DNA from 3 places in the Mycolicibacterium aromaticivorans JS19b1 genome. Region 3 is predicted to be linked to each of the others. Evidence: predicted binding sites of a transcription regulator. Region 3 holds the regulator's gene; each other region holds the start of a gene.
What was found. Region 3 encodes LexA, which represses DNA repair genes until DNA is damaged. Its sites were predicted from a motif close to CGAACANNTGTTCG; they were not measured.
Positions count from the first base shown of each region.

Region 1: a site for LexA is predicted at 2,613-2,626, ahead of Y900_RS06650 (HNH endonuclease signature motif containing protein). Genes of this name have one in related genera too.
Region 2: a site for LexA is predicted at 4,487-4,500, ahead of cofD (2-phospho-L-lactate transferase). Genes of this name have one in related genera too.

Region 1 covers NZ_JALN02000001.1:1,364,963-1,371,289, forward strand. Annotated here, with positions in the region: gene Y900_RS06645 (ATP-dependent helicase) at 1-2,591, shown strand, start outside; gene Y900_RS06650 (HNH endonuclease signature motif containing protein) at 2,770-4,173, shown strand; gene nei2 (endonuclease VIII Nei2) at 4,183-4,950, shown strand; gene Y900_RS06660 (DUF1269 domain-containing protein) at 4,919-5,476, opposite strand; gene Y900_RS06665 (pseudouridine synthase) at 5,547-6,327, opposite strand, start outside.
Region 2 covers NZ_JALN02000001.1:1,305,841-1,312,167, reverse strand. Annotated here, with positions in the region: gene Y900_RS06375 (glycosyltransferase family 2 protein) at 1-314, shown strand, start outside; gene manB (mannose-1-phosphate guanylyltransferase ManB) at 320-1,396, shown strand; gene Y900_RS06365 (NUDIX hydrolase) at 1,393-1,932, opposite strand; gene Y900_RS06360 (coenzyme F420-0:L-glutamate ligase) at 1,929-3,272, opposite strand; gene cofD (2-phospho-L-lactate transferase) at 3,269-4,270, opposite strand; gene Y900_RS06350 (WhiB family transcriptional regulator) at 4,663-4,929, shown strand; gene Y900_RS06345 (metallopeptidase family protein) at 4,957-5,379, opposite strand; gene Y900_RS06340 (DUF3499 domain-containing protein) at 5,542-5,967, shown strand; gene Y900_RS06335 (phosphomannomutase/phosphoglucomutase) at 6,045-6,327, shown strand, end outside.
Region 3 covers NZ_JALN02000001.1:522,959-529,285, reverse strand. Annotated here, with positions in the region: gene Y900_RS02540 (molybdopterin-dependent oxidoreductase) at 1-695, opposite strand, end outside; gene Y900_RS02535 (acyl-CoA dehydrogenase family protein) at 833-2,005, shown strand; gene Y900_RS02530 (LGFP repeat-containing protein) at 2,268-4,349, shown strand; gene lexA (transcriptional repressor LexA) at 4,367-5,026, opposite strand; gene Y900_RS02520 (LysM peptidoglycan-binding domain-containing protein) at 5,240-5,722, shown strand; gene nrdR (transcriptional regulator NrdR) at 5,812-6,276, shown strand; gene Y900_RS02510 (PhzF family protein) at 6,283-6,327, opposite strand, start outside.

The sequences.
Region 1 (6,327 bases), 840 kb from region 3:
GCGACACCACCCTGCTGGTCGAGCGCTTCCGCGACGAGCTCGGCGACTGGCGGGTGGTCCTGCACTCCCCCTACGGACTGAAGGTGCACGGTCCGCTGGCACTTGCGGTCAGCCGTCGGCTGCTGGAGCGGTACGGCATCGACGAGAAACCCACCGCCTCCGACGACGGCATCGTGGTGCGGCTGCCGGACACCGAGGACGCCCCGCCCGGCGCCGACCTGTTCGTCTTCGCCCCCGACGAGATCGAACCGTTGGTCACCACCGAGGTGGGCGGTTCGGCGCTGTTCGCGTCCCGGTTCCGGGAGTGCGCTGCGCGCGCGCTGCTGCTCCCCCGACGCCATCCGGGTAAGCGTTCGCCGCTGTGGCACCAGCGGCAGCGAGCGGCCCAATTGCTGGATGTGGCGCGCAAATATCCTGACTTTCCGATCGTGCTCGAGGCGGTGCGTGAATGCCTGCAGGACGTCTATGACGTTCCGACGCTGACCGACCTGATGAGCCGCATCGCCCAGCGCCGGGTGCGGCTGGTCGAAGTCGAGACTCCGATGCCGTCGCCGTTCGCGGCGTCGCTGATGTTCGGCTATGTCGGCGCGTTCATGTACGAGGGCGACAGCCCGCTGGCCGAGCGCCGCGCGGCCGCACTGTCGCTGGACAGCACTCTCCTGGCGGAGTTGCTCGGCCGTGTTGAGCTCCGGGAGCTGCTCGACCCCGACGTCATTGCCGCGACATCCCGACAGCTGCAACATCTTTCCGAAGACCGCAGGGCCCGGGACGCCGAAGGCGTGGCGGACCTGCTGCGCCTGCTCGGCCCGCTGACCGAGGCCGAGATCGCCGAGCGCTGCACCGCCAGCGATGTCGGCGCGTGGCTGGACGGACTGCATGCCGCAAGGCGGGCGCTGCCGCTGTCGTACGCCGGACAGTCCTGGTGGGCAGGCATCGAGGACATCGGCCGCCTGCGCGACGCGGTCGGCGTCGCCGTGCCCGTCGGAGTGCCGACAAGTTTCACCGAGGCGGTGCCCGACCCGCTCGGTGAGTTGATGGGCCGCTTCGCCCGTACCCGTGGGCCCTTCACCACCGCCGAGGCCGCGGCACGGTTCGGATTGGGCCTGCGGGTCGCCGCCGATGTTCTGGGCCGGATGTCGGTGGACGGCAAGCTGGTTCGCGGCGAGTTCGTCGCCGCGCCAACTCCCGCCGGATTTCCCGCCTACGCGGGGGCTGACCAGTGGTGTGACGCCGAGGTGCTGCGCATCTTGCGTCGCCGCTCACTGGCGGCGCTGCGGGCGCAGGTCGAACCGGTCAGCACGGCTGCGTATGCCCGCTTCTTGCCTGCGTGGCAGCAGGTCGGCAGCTCTGCGACGTCCGGCGTGGACGGCCTGGCAAGCGTGATCGACCAGCTGGCCGGGGTGCCGATCCCCGCATCGGCGGTCGAACCGCTGGTGTTCAGTCCGCGAGTGCGCGACTACCAACCGGCAATGCTCGACGAGCTGCTGGCCTCCGGTGAGGTCACCTGGTCAGGGGCCGGATCGATCTCGGGCAGCGACGGCTGGATCACGTTCCACCACGCGGATACCGCACCGCTGACGCTCGCGACTCCCGCCGAGATCGACGTGACCGACGCACACCGCGCGATCCTCGAGGTCCTGGGCGAGCCCGGCGAGGCGCGCGGCGCGTTCTTCTTCCGACAGCTGGTCGGCGGCTCGGAGGAAGCCGCCAAAGCCGCTCTGTGGGAGCTGATCTGGGCCGGCTGGGTCACCGGCGACACGTTCGCGCCGGTACGCGCCATGCTGGCGGGCGGCCGCAAGCCCGGTACGCGTCGACCCGCCGCACCGGCGCACCGGCAGCGCCGTGCGCCGCGATTGAGCCGCTATTCGGTGGCGCACGCCCAAGCCCGCTCGGTGGACTCGACGGTCGCGGGTCGGTGGTCGGCGGTGCCGGCGCGCGAGCCGGATTCGACTGTCCGCGCACACTTCTCAGCTGAGCTGTTGCTGAACCGCCACGGCGTGCTGACCAAGGGCGCGGCAGCTGCCGAGGGGGTGCCAGGCGGGTTCGCCACGATGTACAAGGTGCTCACCGGTTTCGAGGAAGCCGGGCGGTGTCAGCGCGGTTACTTCGTCGAGTCACTCGGCGGAGCGCAGTTCGCGGTCGCGTCGACGGTCGACCGGCTGCGGACCTATCTCGACGGCGTGGATCCGGAGCGGCCCGACTACCGCGCGGTCGTGCTGGCGGCCGCCGATCCGGCCAACCCTTATGGCGCGGCGCTGCCATGGCCGGCCCGCCCGGACGCCGACGCCAGCCATCGGCCCGGGCGCAAAGCCGGCGCACTGGTCATCCTGGTGGACGGTGCGCTGGTGTGGTTCCTCGAGCGCGGCGGGCGGTCGCTGCTGAACTTCAGCACCGACGATGAAGCGCAGCGCGCCGCGGCGGGAACGCTGGCCGAACTGGTCAGCAGTGGCCGCATCAGCGGTGTGCTGGTCGAAAAGCTGGACGGTGTACCCGTTTTGGAAGCCGGTGCATACGCCGACCGGAAAGCCACCGCCGACGCACTGGTGGACGCCGGGTTCTCCCGCACACCCCGCGGGCTGCGCTTGCGCTAGTCAGCTATAGGACATACGCGCCGATGAGCTGTCCGATGGATCGGATATCGACCTGACCGTTGAAGTCCAACCGGACCGTGCCCAGGTCCTCGCTCTGGAAATCGATCACGCCAGAGCGTATCGACACTGCCAAACTGCCGATCAAAAGTTGTCGGCACCCAGGACTAGTATAGAACACATGTTCGAACAGCGAACGGATGCCGATCTCCTCGATACGATGCGCCGCGGGCAGCGCAATGAACGCGTGGCGATCGCCGAGCGAATCCTGGCAGCAGGCCGGCTCTGTCAGCGTCGGATGCGATCGGTCGAGGCAGCCGACCGCGCCCAGTGGTGCGTCGACAATTGGGAAGCAGTCGCCGCCGAAGTGGCTGCCGAACTGGGAATCAGCCAGGGCCGAGCGTCGTCACAGATGGACTACGGCTTGCAGCTGATCGAGAGGCTGCCGAAGCTCGGCGCTGCCTTCGCCTCCGGGGCAATCGAATACCGCATCATCATCGCTGCGGTGTTCCGCACCGGATTGATCACCGATCCCGAATCGCTTGCTGCTGTCGACGCCCTGGTGGCGGAACAGGCGCCCGGGTGGAACACCTTCTCGCGGGAGAAGACCAATCAGGTCATCGACTGGTCCGTCCGCGGGCTGGATCCCGACGCGGTCCGCGTCGCGCGCACAGCCGACGACGACCGCCATATCGAGATCACCGCTGGCACAGACGGATTGGCGGAAATCTGGGGGCGGGTCCGCGCCGCCGACGCGGCGGCCTTTGACCAGCGGCTGAACCAACTCGGAGCGACCGTGTGCCGGGATGACTCCCGGACCGCGCGGCAGCGTCGAGCCGATGCTCTGGGCGCGTGGTCAGCAGGCGACCCGACGATGCAGTGCGAGTGCGGATGCGGCGACTGCCCCGCGAGCGCGGACAGCGCCAGCGAGCCGACGCAGATCGTCATCCACCTACTGGCCGAGGCCAAGACCGTCGCCGGCGAAGGGGACGCCCCGGCGCTATTGCCGGGCTATGGCGGCATTCCGGCCGAGACCGTACGAACCTTGGCCAAGCGCGCCAAGCTCCGCCCGGTCGTGGGAGGCAAGGAGTTGAGCGCCGAACCACGGTATCGGCCCTCGGCCGTGCTGGCGGAGTTCATCCGCTGCCGGGATCTGACGTGCCGATTCCCCGGGTGTGACCGTCCGGCCTCGATGACGGACATCGATCACACCGTGCCGTACCCGCTCGGGCCCACACACCCGTCGAACCTGAAATTGCTGTGTCGGCTTCATCATCTGTTGAAGACTTTCTACGCCGGCGCTGGCGGCTGGGCAGACCATCAGTTGCCCGATGGCACGGTGATCTGGACATCGCCGTCAGGCCGTACCTACACCACGAAACCTGGCGGCGCGCTGTTCTTTCCACAGTTCGTCACACCAACCGGGGAGCTGAACGTGCCCCAGGCCCCGGCGCACAATCAGCCCGGACGCGATCTGATGATGCCGGCTCGCCGCCGGACCCGCGCCCAAGATCGAGCCGATCGGATCCGCCGGGAACGTGGACTCAACGAGGCGAGAGCCGCCGCCCATCCCCCGCCCTTCTAGGCTGGAACCATGCCCGAAGGCGATACCGTCTTCCGCACCGCGGCCAACCTGCGCGAGGCGCTGGTCGGTAAAACGCTGACGCGGTGCGATATCCGCGTGCCGCGCTACGCCACCGTGGACCTCGCCGGCCAGACTGTCGACGAGGTGATCAGTCGCGGCAAGCACCTGTTCATCCGGGTGGGCCCGGCCAGCATCCACTCGCACCTGAAGATGGACGGCGCGTGGCGGGTCGGCCCGAAAGGCAAACCCATCCGCAACGCCTACAAGATCCGAATCGCTTTGGAGGCCGGGGATATTCAAGCGCTGGGTATCGACTTGGGTATCCTGGAGATCCTCGACCGGGAGCACGACGAAGATGCCGTCGCCCACCTGGGCCCGGACCTCCTCGGCGACGACTGGGATCCAAAAGCGGCGGCGGCGAACCTGGCCGAAGACCCCGACCGTCCCATCGCACCGGCCCTGCTGGATCAGCGCAACCTCGCCGGCGTCGGCAACGTGTACGCCAACGAACTCTGCTTCGTGTTCGGCCGACTCCCCACCAGTCCCGTCAGCAGCCTCCCCGATCCGCTGCGGGTGGTCACCCGAGCGCGAGACATGTTGTGGGCGAACCGAACACGGGTGAATCGCACCACGACCGGAAATCGCAGAGGCGGCCAGGACCTTTGGGTCTACGGTCGGGCCGGTGAGCCGTGCCGGCGCTGCGGCACCCCGATCCGCCGCGCCGAGTCCTCCGACGACGACCGCGTCACGTACTGGTGTCCGTCGTGCCAGCGGTGACCGGGTCGGCCGGTGGGTGAGTAATCTTCGCGATCTCATCGGCGACCAGTTCGTCGAGGCTGTTGATCGTGGCGCGGTCCATCCGGATCGACCTCATCTCGGCGGCGCGGTACAGCGTCGACTCAACCGGTCCCCGGCCGTTGGGATAGACCAGCGCAACGACCACCCCGGTACCGGCATCGAGCGCGCCACCCACTTCACGTTGCAAACCGATGCGCAGCTCGTGCTCGGCGAACGCGCCCACCAGAGCGCCTGCCGCTCCCCCAACCACGACGGCCAGGCCCACTGGTGGCAGGAACAGTCCGAACAGGATCCCCAGCCCGGCGCCCATACCGAGGGCTACCCGACCGTGCCGATTGTGCGCCTCCAAGACGTGCGGCTGTCCGTCGGCGTCCTTCGTGACCAAGACCGCAGCTCGCAATTCCAAGCCGTGCTTGATCCGCTTTTCCAGCTCATGGAAGTCGGTGGCGGCCCGCTCGACGTCAGGGTATGCGGCTACCAGCACCAACTCATGATCGTCGTCCATGTTTCGAGCGTCACGCGCTTCACAGCCAACCACCAGTGACCGAAGGTCACCACCCCGAAGGCATTGGTCCCTACAACCACAGCTGCGCCGAGCTCACGAAGGACCTCGGCTCGCCGGACAGCGGATCGACGAACTCCAGCCGCTGCGCCACCAGCTGCAGCGGGGCGGAGAAGTCGTCGGCCGCCACGTCGACGATCCGCGGGTAGAGCGGGTCGTTGTCGATCGGCAGACCGAGTGACGCCATGTGCACCCTGAGCTGATGCGTGCGCCCGGTCCGCGGACTCAGCTGGTACCAACCCTCCCCCAGTGCCTCCACCAACGTCTCGGCATTCGGCTCGCCCGGCTCCTCCACAGCCTGTAACACACCCCGCCGCTTGATGATTCGGCTGCGCAGCACCACTGGGAGCTCGACGCGCGGTGGCGCCGAGGAGCGCGCCACGTACGTCTTGGACACCAGCCCGCGCGCGAACAACGTCTGATACGCCCCGCGAACCTCACGCCGCACGGTTAACAGCAACACCCCTGCGGTCAGCCGGTCCAGCCGATGCGCCGGACTCAACTCGGGCAGATCGAGCGAACGACGCAGCCGCACCAACGCCGTCTGCGCGACATGCCCGCCGCGCGGCATCGTGGCCAGAAAGTGCGGCTTGTCGACCACCACGATGTCGTCGTCGCGATAGAGCACCGGGACGTCGAACGGCACCACCACCTCGTCGGGCAGCTCCCGATAGAGGTACACGTGCGCGCCGGCCGGTAAGACCGTCGACAACGAGATCACCGCACCATCGGCGTCGACCACCTCGCCGTCGCGCACCTTCGCCAGCCCGTCCGGCCCGAACCGGCGCACGAAC
Region 2 (6,327 bases), 780 kb from region 3:
GCGGGTTCGACGAGCGCTACTTCATGTACATGGAAGACGTCGACCTCGGTGACCGGCTGGGCCGGGCCGGCTGGCTCAACGTCTACGTCCCGTCGTCGGAGATCCTGCACGCCAAGGGCCACTCGACCGGCCGGGACCCCGCCAGCAATCTGCGGGCACATCACGAAAGCACCTACATTTATTTGTCCGATCGGCATTTTGGCTGGTGGCGTGCGCCGTTGCGATGGACTATGAAGGGCGCGCTGAAGGTTAGGTCACGCGCGGCGGTACGCAAATCCCGTCGCGAGCTGGCGAGAAGCAGGGGGACCCGGTGAGTGGAATTGATCCGTCGAAGGTCGACGCGGTGGTGCTGGTCGGGGGCAAGGGCACCCGGCTACGGCCGCTGACGGTGTCGGCGGCCAAGCCGATGCTGCCGACCGCGGGGCTGCCGTTCCTGACGCATCTGCTGTCCCGCATCGCCGAAGCCGGCATCGAACACGTCATCCTCGGCACGTCGTTCAAAGCGGCGACGTTTGAGAACGAATTCGGCGACGGGTCCAAGCTCGGCCTGCAGATCGAGTATGTCGTCGAGGATCACCCGATGGGCACCGGCGGCGGGATCGCGAATGTGATACCCAAGCTGCGCAACGACATCGTGATGGTGTTCAACGGCGACGTCCTGTCCGGCATGGACCTCCGCCAGATGCTGGCCAGCCACCACGAGTCGCAGGCCGATCTGACCCTGCACCTGGTGCGCGTCAGCGACCCACGGGCATTCGGCTGTGTGCCCACCGACGCCGACGGTCGGGTGGAAGCGTTCCTCGAGAAGACCGAAGACCCGCCGTCCGACCAGATCAACGCAGGCACCTATATCTTCAATCGCGACGTCCTCGATCAGATCCCACGTGGGCGTGAGGTGTCGGTGGAGCGTGAGGTGTTCCCGGCACTGTTGGCCGACGGGGTAAAGGTCTGCGGCTACGTCGATTCCAGTTATTGGCGCGACATGGGCACACCGGAGGACTTCGTCCGCGGTTCGGCTGACCTGGTCCGGGGTCTGGCGCCGTCACCCGCCCTCGGCGGGCGACGCGGGGAAAGCCTTGTGCACGACGGGGCCTCGGTGTCCCCGGGTGCGGTCCTGGTCGGCGGGACGGTGGTGGGCCGCGGCGCCGAGATCGGGCCCGGCGTCCGCCTGGACGGCGCGGTCATCTTCGACGGGGCGCACATCGAGGCGGGCTCGGTGGTGGAGCGGTCGATCATCGGCGCCGGCGCCCGGATCGGGCCGCGTGCATTACTGCGCGATGCCATCATCGGCGATGGCGCGAACATCGGCGCGCGCTGCGAACTCCTGCGTGGTGCGCGGGTGTGGCCGGGAGTTGTCATCCCGGACTGCGGCGTTCGCTACTCGTCCGACATCTAGACCCGCGAGCGGCCGACCGACACCAGGTGTGTGACCGCCGCGTCGATACCGTCTGGCAGCGCGTCGACCGGCCACCACCGCAGATCGAGCGATTCGTCGCTGATCTCGATGGTCGCGTCGGCGGGTGCGCGGGCGATGAACTGGAGATCCAGGTGCCGGGTGGGCACTCCCAGCGAGCAGGTCAGTGCGTGAACGTGGATGGCGCCCAACGACGCGTCGACGCGCAGGCCGTCGATTCCGGACTCTTCGGCCGCCTCCCGCATCGCGGCCGCGACGATGTCGGCGTCGGAGTCCTCGCAATGCCCGCCGAGCTGAACCCAGCGACCGAGCCGCGGATGCAGGGTGAGCAGCACCTGATCGCCGGTGTGGTTGACCACCAACGCCGAAGCCGTGATATGTCCTGGGACGCAGGCCCGCTCGCAGGCATCGGTGCGCGCGAGTAGGAAGGCCAGGACGGACTGCCGCAGCGAGTCCTGGCAGTCGTCCGGCGCGTCCCACTCGGTCAGCAGCTCGATGGCCGACTCCCGCACGCTCACTTGCGCACCAGCAGATCGCCGACCGGCGCCGGGTCGCGGGGTTCGGGCGGTTCGACCGGATAACCGATCGCGACGGCACCCAGCGGTTCCCAATCAGGCGGTAGATCAAGGGTTTCCCGCACCAGCCCGGCTGCGAAGATCGTCGAGCCGATCCAGCAGCTGCCCACGCCGCGCACTGCCAGCGCCACCAGGAGTGCTTGTACCGCCGCGCCGACCGCGACCGTGAACATCGTGTGCTCGGCCTGGATGCGGTCCGGGTCGGGATAGCTGTGGGCGCCTTCGGGGACCAGGAACGGGATGACGATCTCGGGTGCGTCGTAGAGGATTTGACCTCGGGCGACCCGTCGCTCGACGGCGTCGGCGGGCTTGCCGTCGCCGGAAAGATCGTCACGCCACGCGTCTTTCATCCGATCCAGCAGCGTGACGCGACGCCCCCGATCCTGCAACCAGACGAACCGCACCGGCCGGGTGTGGTGCGGTGCAGGCGCGGTGAGCGCCTCGGCGACGGCCTCCTCGATGAGCGTGTGGTCGACCGGCTCCGGCGCGAACACTCGCACCGAGCGGCGCAACAACTGGGCCTGGCGGCGCCCGAGTTCCAGCGACTCGGCGGTGCCCAGCCAGAACAAGTCGTCCTCACCGCCGCGCAGCAGGCGCGCCGCGGTGGACCCGTCGTCCTCGAGCTCGAGGCCGCGGACCACGGCGACGGGCACCGCGGTCAGCTTGCCCTTGACCAGGTCGGCGGCGGCGGCGATTTCGTCGGCGACGGCGACTTCGGTGACCACCAGCTCGTTGCCGTGCCGGTCGACGGCGCCGGCGTATCCGTAGAGCACAGGCAGCCCGGCGGCGCCGATCGCGGCGTCGGTCTGGCCGTTGCGCCAGGCACGACCCATGGTGTCGGTGACCAGAACCGCGACATTCACGCCGAGCCGCTCGCGCAGTGCCGTGCGCAGCGCGGCCGCGCTGCCGTCGGGATCGACCGGCAGCAACGCCAATTCGGTGGATCCGACGTTGGAGCCGTCGACGCCCGCGGCCGCCTGCACGATGCCGTTGCGGTTCTCGGTGATCAAAGTGCGGCCCTTGCGGGCCAGCACCCGCACGGCCTCATCGTCGATGATCTTGCGGCGCAGTGCGTCTCGTTCGTCGGGGTCCGCGGGCGCCGCGACGATGCGGCCCTCGCACTTGGACATCACCTTGCTGGTGACGACGACGATGTCGCCGTCGCGCAGCCAGGGTGCTGCCGAGACGAGGGCGGCCGCCAGATCATCGCCCGGACGGAACTCCGGAAGGCCGGGGACGGGCAGGATTTCGACGGGAGCGGCACTGCCATGCTCAAGATTCACGACGCCACCCCCGCCAATTCGAGGCCGGCGCGCACCATGTCGGCGGTGGCTGCCGGATCAGACATCAGCAGCGGTATCGAGTGCACCGTCAGTCCCGGTACGTCGGCATGATCGCCTTCGGACACCAGCCAGTAGTCGAGGATTCCGGTCGCCGAGCGTGCGCCGAAGTGGTGGGCGACGGCGTGCGAGGAGGTCTCGACGCCGATCACCGACAGGCATTCGTCGGCCATGCCGCGCAACGGCTTTCCGCCGATGATGGGGGAGTAGCCGACGACCGGGGCAGGTGTGGAGCGCAGCGCGGCGCGAACACCGGGGATGGCGAGGATTGCGCCGATGCTCACCACCGGATTGGAGGGGGCGAGCATGACGACATCGGCTTCGGTGATCGCGTCGACGACACCGGGCCCGGCAGTGGCGTTTTCGGACCCCACGAACGCGAAACTGTGTGTGGGCACCTGCGCCCGGTAGCGCACCCACCATTCCTGAAAGTGGATGGCTTTGCGGTCACCGGTGTCGGGATCGTCGATCACAACGTGGGTTTCGCACCGGTCGTCGCTGGCAGGCAGGAGCGTAACGCCCGGCTGCCAGCGGTGGCACAGCGCCTCGGTCACCTGCGACAGGGGATATCCCGCACGCAGCATCTGACTGCGCACCAGATGAGTGGCGAGGTCGCGGTCGCCCAGGCCGAACCAATCGGGTTGTACGCCGTAGGCCGCCAATTCCTCTTTCGCGTGCCACGTCTCGTTGCGATGTCCCCAGCCTCGCTCGGGGTCGATACCTCCACCTAAGGTGTACATGCAGGTGTCGAGGTCGGGACAGATGCGCACACCGTGCATCCAGGCATCGTCGCCGATGTTGACCACGGCCGTCAGCGTGTGATCAAGATCGCCTGTGGCTCCGGATATCTGGCCGGCGAACTGGCCCAGGCCGAGCAATCGCTGTACGCCCAGCAGGAACCGGGCACCCCCGACGCCGCCGACCAGAACGGTGATCTTCACACCGATCGACACTAGGCGGTCGGCCCTTTCGGCGACCAACGCGGTCACGATCGCGTCACGCCGATGACACGCCGGGGCATCGACTCGCCGAATTATCCAAGGGAAATGGTATTAATTTCGGTTCAATCGCTTGACCGGGCCACTGCATAAGTGTCTAATCACATCAGTGTCATTTCCCGGTCGGACCAGCCGGTTTCGGTGTCCCAGACCGCGATTCGACCAAGTGTTCGAACGAGTTGGGCACACTTCAATAGTGGGCGACATGCAAAAGATCTACGAAACCAGGTGAGGAGGCGGAAATGTCCTATGAGCACGTGTTCGGCACGATGGGGTTGCCGCAGTCCATTACCGGTTCGCAGACGATGGGGGTAATGGCACGCGCTCACTTGAGTTTGGTGCCAGACCCGATCATCGATGCGACGCCGGATTCGGCCGATGAAGAAGACCAGTGGCAGGAACGCGCGCTGTGCGCGCAGACCGATCCCGAAGCGTTCTTCCCCGAGAAGGGCGGTTCCACCCGCGAGGCCAAGCGGATCTGCTTGGGCTGCGAGGTCCGCGAGTCGTGCCTCGAGTACGCCTTGGCCAACGACGAGCGTTTCGGTATCTGGGGCGGACTCTCCGAGCGGGAGCGTCGTCGCCTCAAGCGCGGCATCATCTGACGGCGACCGCTGGTCGGCGAGTCCGACTCAGTCGTCGTCGATGGTCGGGTCGATGACCGACGGCTCGACCCCGAGATAGGTGGCCACCTGCGCCACCAGAATCTCGTGCAGAAGATCGGTCAGATCGATCGAGTCTTTGGCTCGACGCTCGATCGGCTTGCGGAACAGCACAATTCGGGCGCGCGTCGAATTTCCGCGAACGTCCACGCCGGCTGGAATCAGCCGGGCCAACGCGATCGGCCCGTCGGCCACCACTTCAGCGGGCCACTGCACACTGTCCGGATCCTTCGGCGCTATGCGCGGGATCTCGTCGACGGCAACGTCGAGACCGGTGAGCCGTTGTTGCCACCGCCGCTCGATCGGCTCATAGGCTTCCAGGACCGCCATGTCGAACCGCTCTGCGCGGCTGCGCCACCCCGGCACCGTCGGCGGCAGCAATGGGCCCCGCATCTCACGTCCCCGGCGCGACCCCGGGCTGCCACCGGATCGACCACCTCGCCGGGAGCTGCGGGAATCGGCCACGGATGTGATCGTAACGGTTGTGAATCGGCCGCCCGGCGGCTGCGCGTGTCCCCGGGCAACCTGTGAATGAACCGCGATAGCCTCACGGACGTGAATGTTCCTCGTCGCTGCTGCCGGCCTGGATGCCCCCATTATGCGGTGGCGACGCTGACGTTCGTCTACTCCGATTCGACTGCGGTCGTCGGGCCACTGGCAATCTCCCGCGAACCGCATTCGTGGGACCTGTGCATCACTCATGCCAACCGGATCACTGCCCCCCGCGGTTGGGAGCTGGTCCGCCACGCCGGGCCGCTGCCGGAGTTCCCCGACGAGGACGATCTCGTCGCTCTTGCCGATGCAGTACGGGAAGGCCGTGAGTTGCCCGCCCGGCCCCCGATCGCCGGATTCTCCGATCCCAGCGGAGCCGCGCATGCGCCCGCGACCGGAACTCCGATGATGCCGGCCGCTGCGCATCGACCGACGACTGCCGGCCGCCGCCGTGGGCACCTGCGGGTACTGCCGGACCCCACCGACTGACCCGATAGCCGCCCTTGCCGGGGGACCGGAACAGATAGGCTGGCGGCCAAGAGTCCCTCTCGGTCAGGAGATCTGTCATGTCGAGGCCCGCCGACGCGGTTCGCCGTGTGATCAAGGCTTATGACGTGCGCGGTCTGGTCGGGCAGGAGATCGACGACGCGTTCGTATCCGACGTGGCCGCCGCGTTCGCCCGGCTGATTCGCGATGAGGGTGGCGACCGGATCGCGATCGGGTACGACATGCGTGAAAGCTCGCCGGCGCTCGCCGAGGCGTTCGCCGCCGGGGTCACCGCGCAGGGTCTCGATGTGGTGCGGATCGGGCTGGCCTCCACCGATCAGCTGTACTTTGCGTCCGGTTTCC
Region 3 (6,327 bases):
AGCCAGTCGCACTCGCCGTCGACGTCGCTGCGCAGCGGGCTGATCGAGATGATCTTCCCGCCGTTGGCCCGGAACCGGTGCAGAGCGTCGCGGGCCGGGTGCCCGGTGGTCCCCCCGTGGTTGATCCCGGTGTTCTTCAGGTTCACCCCGCCGAAGCACACCATCAGCTCGGTGTGTTCGACGATGACGTTCCATTCGGTGGACCGCTTGAACAGGTCGTCATGGGTGCCGACCACCCGCGGCATTATCACGCCGGTGGCGCCCAGGCTGTACGAGTGCCGCGAGAAGGTATATCCGCCAAGCAGTTTCAGAAATCGGTGGACCTGGCTCTGGGCGTGGTGGAATCGCCCCGCGCTCGCCCAGCCGTAGGACCCGCCGTAGATGGCCTGGTTGCCGTAGGTGTCGACCACCCGGCGCAGTTCGCCGGCGAGAAGCTCCGTCAGCTCCTCCCAGTCCAGCGCGACGAACTCGTCGGCGCCGCGGGCGCTGCTCGGCCCGGGCCCGTCGAGCAGCCATCCGCGGCGGACCGCAGGTGTGGCGATGCGCGAGGAATGTCGTAGCGACCCGGGCAGGTTGCCGAGCAGGGGAGACGGGTCGGTATCGCCGGGAAAGGGGGTGACCGCGACGATGTCGCCGTCGGCGACGTCGGCGCGAAACGCTCCCCAGTGGGCGAGGCTGCTGCGGGCGTCGGACACCCCAGGAGTCTAATCGGCGGACCTTCCACCAGCGACTTTGGCGAATCCGCCCGTCGCAGCGCAGGCCCACCGTGATAACCAACCATCCGGTTGGTTATCCTCGTTTGCACACCCACAGCGCCGTCCGGAGGTTAGTCATGGCTGTCGAGAAGAACGCAACCGTCAAGTACGAGCGGACCTTGTTCGAGCCCGAGCACGACCTGTTCCGCGAGGCCTACCGGTCGTTCCTGGAGCGGCACGTCGCCCCGTTCCACGACCAATGGGAGAAGGACAAGATCGTCGATCGCGGGGTCTGGCTGGAGGCCGGCAAGCAGGGCTTCCTCGGAATGGCCGTGCCGGAGGAGTTCGGCGGCGGGGGCAACGCGGACTTCCGCTACAACGTCATCCTGACCGAGGAGACCGCGGCGGCCCGCTACAGCGGCCTCGGATTCGGCCTGCACAACGATGTTGTCGCGCCGTACCTGCTGGAGTTGACCACCGAGGAGCAGAAGCAGCGCTGGCTGCCCAAGTTCTGCAGTGGCGAGTACATCACCGCGATCGCGATGACCGAGCCCGGCACCGGTAGCGACCTGCAGGGCATCAAGACCCGCGCGGTCAAGCAAGGTGATCACTACGTGCTCAACGGCTCGAAGACGTTCATCACCAACGGCATCAACTCCGATCTGGTGATCGTGGTGGCTCAGACCGACCCCGAGAAGGGCGCGCTGGGGTTCTCGCTGTTGGTCGTCGAGCGCGGTATGGAGGGCTTCGAGCGTGGCCGCCACCTCGACAAGATCGGCCTGGACGCGCAGGACACGGCCGAACTGTCCTTCACCGATGTCAAGGTCCCTGTCGAGAACCTTCTCGGCGAAGAGGGTCAGGGCTTCATCTACTTGATGCAGAACCTGCCGCAGGAGCGCCTGAACATCGCGGTGATGGCGGCTGCCGCCATGGAGAGCGTTCTCGAGCAGACTCTGCAGTACACCAAGGAGCGCAAGGCATTCGGCAAGCCGATCGGCAGCCAGCAGAACAGCCGCTTCCTGCTGGCCGAGTTGGCCACCGAAGCGACCGCCGTCCGCATCATGGTCGACGAGTTCATCCGGTTGCACCTCGACGGCAAGCTCACCGCCGAGCAGGCCTCGATGGCCAAGTGGTACGCGGCCGAGAAGCAGGTCCATCTCGTCGACCGCTGCCTGCAGTTGCACGGCGGTTACGGCTATATGCGCGAATATCCGGTGGCCAAGGCCTACCTGGACGCCCGCGTTCAGACGATTTACGGCGGCACCACCGAGATCATGAAGGAGATCATCGGCCGCAGCCTGGGCGTCTGACCCCGCAAGCGGGGCTGAACTGCGGTTTGGTTCTCCGTCGCTCGGCTGTCGAAGCGGCGGGCGCTGGTGATGCGCCCCGGTTTGTCCTGGGAATTTAGGGTGTTTTCCCCCGTCAACGCACCGGTTATCTCGTAGAAACGCCGCGTGTCGTGAGGTGCTCAAGCACAGTTGACACGGAGGATGAGGGGAAGCATCTTGACCGACACTGCGGGGAGAGTGCATGACCAGGCTTGGAAGTCGTCTCAGTAGAGGCGTCGGGCGGATGGCGCTCGGCGTCTTCGCGACGGCTGCGGCCGCGCTGCTGTGGGCGCCCGGGGCGATCGCGAGCCCCGAAACCGACGCGGGGGACGCCATCAATCAGGCGTGGCAGACCGCGGGCGGCGATGGTTCTCCAGTGGGCACCAAGGACGGCGACGTCTACGCCGTCGGCGACGGATTCGCCCAGAACTTCAGCGGCGGCAAGATCTTCTTCACCCCGGCCACCGGCGCCCACCTGCTCTTCGGGGCGGTCCTGGACAAGTACCAGGCGCTCGGCGGTGCAGCCGACAGCGACCTCGGATTCCCCACCATCGACGCGGTCGCGGGTCTGGTGGGGCCCGACAGCCTGGTCAGCACGTTCAGTGCCAGCGACAAACCGGCCATCTTCTGGACACCGGCCACCGGCGCGTGGGTGGTACGCGGCGCGATCAACGCCGCGTGGGACAAGCTCGGCGGCTCGGCGGGCACGATGGGCGTCCCCACCGAGGACGAGACGTTCAACGGCACTGTGATCAGCCAGAAGTTCACCGGTGGCGAGATCTCCTATGACACGGCCGCGAAGACGTTCACCACCGTGCCACCCGAGCTCGCAGCCAACGTGGCCGGCGTCGAGGTGCCCACCGACGCGACGACGGTGATCAACCAGGCGTGGCGGGCCGCCGGGGGGCTGGCGGGACCGCTCGGTGCCCGCCAAGGACCGCAGCAGGCCCTCGGCACCGACGGCGCCACCCAGGATTACGCGGGCGGCAAGATCTTCTACTCACCGGCCACCGGCGCGCATGCGGTGACGGGCGCGATCCTGGCCAAGTACGAGGCGCAGGGCGGGCCGACCGGCGACCTGGGCTGGCCGACCGGGACCGAAGCCGACGGCGGCGCGCCCAACAGCCGGGTCAGCACCTTCGGTGCCGCCGACAAACCGGTGATCTTCTGGACGCCCGACAACGGCGCCATCGTGGTGCGCGGCGCAATCAACGCCGCCTGGGCCAAGCTGGGCGGCGCGACCGGCAAGCTCGGTGTACCGACCGGCGAGCAGAGCATCAGCGGCGACACCGTGACGCAGAAGTTCAGCGGCGGCGAAATCTCCTGGAACAAGGCCAGCAACACCTTCACCACCAAACCGCCGGAGCTCGCGGGTTCGCTGTCCGGCGTTCAGGTTCCGGCCGCCGGGCCGGCCGGCCCCGCGGGGGCCAAGTCCGGCAACGGTTTCGCCTTCCACTGGTGGTGGCTGCTGATCATCGTCCCGGTGCTGTTGCTGCTGGCCGTGATCGGCCTGGGCGTGCTGTGGCTGCAGCGCCGCCGCAGCGGCGGCGAGGAGATCGACGACGACTTCGACGACTCGGACTACGACGACGACGATCACTGGCCCAGTGAGGTCGCCGGTGAGGCTGACGCCGCGGCCGCCTCGCGCTTCTCGACGTACCCCGACGGCGGCGTTCCGCAGGTCGCCGCTGCGCCGGGCTTCGGCTGGGCGCCCACAGAAGACGAGAAGTCGCAGCCCGGACCCGAGGATGTGTTCGATGGCGACCAGGACTCCATCGACACCACGCCAACCCGCATCCCCGCCGAGGCCGCCGAAACCGGTGGGTACGAGGCAGGTGCGGCCGACGAGGTGCCTGCGGAACTCGAGTACGCCGAGATCGAGGACATCGACGACGAGTCAAGTGATTCAGGCCGCCATGCGGCGGTGAATCTTGGTGAGTCGCAATCGATGTGGCGACTCGATATGGGAGAGCTCGGCACGCCACGGCGACGTCGCGCTGCCGAGCCCGAGCCCGCCCCGGAGCCCGAGCCGGCACCGGAGGAGATCGTCGAGTCCGACGTCGTCGACGTCGAGGAAGAAGACTCCACGCAGCCGGCGGAAGTCCTGCAGTCCGACGTGCATGCCGAAGCCGCAGCCAATCGTCCGGCTATCCACCTGCCGCTCTCGGATCCGTATCAGGCGCCAGAGGGCTACGTGGTCAAGGCCAACACACATTCGGGGCTGTACTACACCCCGGACTCGGCGCTGTACGACCACACCGTGCCCGAAGTGTGGTTCGCCAGTGAGGAACTCGCGCAGGCGAACGGCTTCCACAAGGCGGAGTGAGGCTTTCGCCCCCTCCGCTAGACCTTGCGGAGAACGGTGACGACCTTGCCGAGGATCGCGGCGTCGTTACCGGGAATGGGGTCGAACGCTGGGTTGTGCGGCATCAGCCAGACCTGGCCGCTGGTGCGCTTGAACGTCTTCACCGTTGCCTCGCCGTCGATCATCGCCGCGACGATATCGCCGTTGTCGGCTACGTTCTGCTGACGGACCACGACCCAGTCGCCATCGCAGATCGCCGCGTCGATCATGGACTCACCGACGACCTTGAGCAGGAACAGCGACCCGTCGCCGACCAACTCGCGCGGTAGCGGGAACACGTCCTCGACGGCTTCCTCGGCGAGGATCGGGCCGCCTGCGGCGATGCGTCCGAGCACCGGCACGAAGGTCGGCTCGGGCAGCGCGTCCGAACCCGCGACTTCGGTGCGCACGTGGCTCACCGCATCGTCGGCTGCGCGGACGTCCACCGCGCGCGGCCGGTTGGCATCGCGGCGCAGATAGCCCTTGCGCTCCAGGGTGCGCAGCTGGTGGGCCACTGATGACGTAGACGTGAGCCCGACGGCGTCGCCGATCTCACGGATGCTGGGGGGATAGCCGCGGCTGGTGACTGAGGCGCGGATCACGTCGAGGATGGTTCGCTGCCGGTCGGTCAGCCCGGATGTCTCACTGCGCTCGCTCATGGGGCCGAATCTAGCCGGGCCCGCGTCAAAATTCAAACATTTGTTCGACCGTGTCGCGATTCGGTGTTCTCGGCGGCCGGCGGAGCAGAACTTGTCGGTGGCCGGATTTATTCTTCGAACACGCTCGCTCACATGTTCGGGTTTCGAACGGATGATCGAGTATATTTCGAACACAAGAGCGAACCGGGGCGGCCCTGAAGGAAGGACACGGACGTGACAGTCATCGATGATCGACAGGTTTACATCTCGGCACCGGTGTACCGGCGGACGGCCGGCGCGCCTGTTTCCCCTGCTCGGCGCCGTCCGGCCCGTGTTCGCGCGCACCGGCCGCACCCGGCTCGGCCGGCTGTCACGCCGATGCGGTACCCGGGCACGGGTGTCGCGTTCTCGCGGGCGTCGCACACACGCAGGCCGGTCAGCACGGCAGTCACGATCGCGCTGGCGGGAGTGGCCGCGTTGATCACGCTCTGGCTCGGTATGGTCGGCCACTTCAGCGCCACGCCTGCGGCCCCCGAGCGGATGCCGGACCAGCTCGCCGTCGTCCAGGTCCAGGCGGGGGAGACGCTGCAGCAGCTGGCCGGACGGGTCGCGCCGGATGCGCCCGCCGGACAGGTGGTGCAGCGCATCCGCGATTTGAACAAGCTCGAATCGGCGTCGCTGGACGCCGGGCAGACGCTGATCGCGCCGATCGGCTGACCGCCGTGCTGGCCGCAGCCGCTCCCGCGGAGGGCGCAGGTAGGCTCTCAGTGGTTCGACGTATCGGGCCATTGAGCGAAGGAGCGGTCATGCACTGTCCGTTCTGCCGCAACCCGGACTCTCGTGTTGTCGATTCCCGCGAGACCGACGAGGGCCAGGCCATCCGGCGTCGCCGCTCCTGTCCGGAGTGCGGCCGGCGCTTCACCACCGTGGAGACCGCGGTTCTGGCGGTCGTGAAGCGCAGCGGCGTCACCGAGCCGTTCAGTCGGGAAAAGGTCGTCAGCGGCGTTCGCCGGGCCTGCCAGGGCCGCGACGTCGACGACGACGCGCTCAATCTGCTGGCCCAACAAGTAGAGGACACGGTGCGGGCCGCCGGCTCGCCCGAGATCCCCAGCCACGAGGTCGGACTCGCCATCCTCGGCCCGCTTCGTGAACTCGACGAGGTCGCCTATCTGCGATTCGCGTCGGTGTACCGCTCGTTCAGCTCAGCCGAGGACTTCGAGCGTGAGATCGAGGCGCTGCGCGCCCACCGGTCCGTCGGCACGTCGGGCTGAGCAAGTTCAATCCAGCTGTCGCACACCGTCGCTGACCACTCGGCCGGCGAT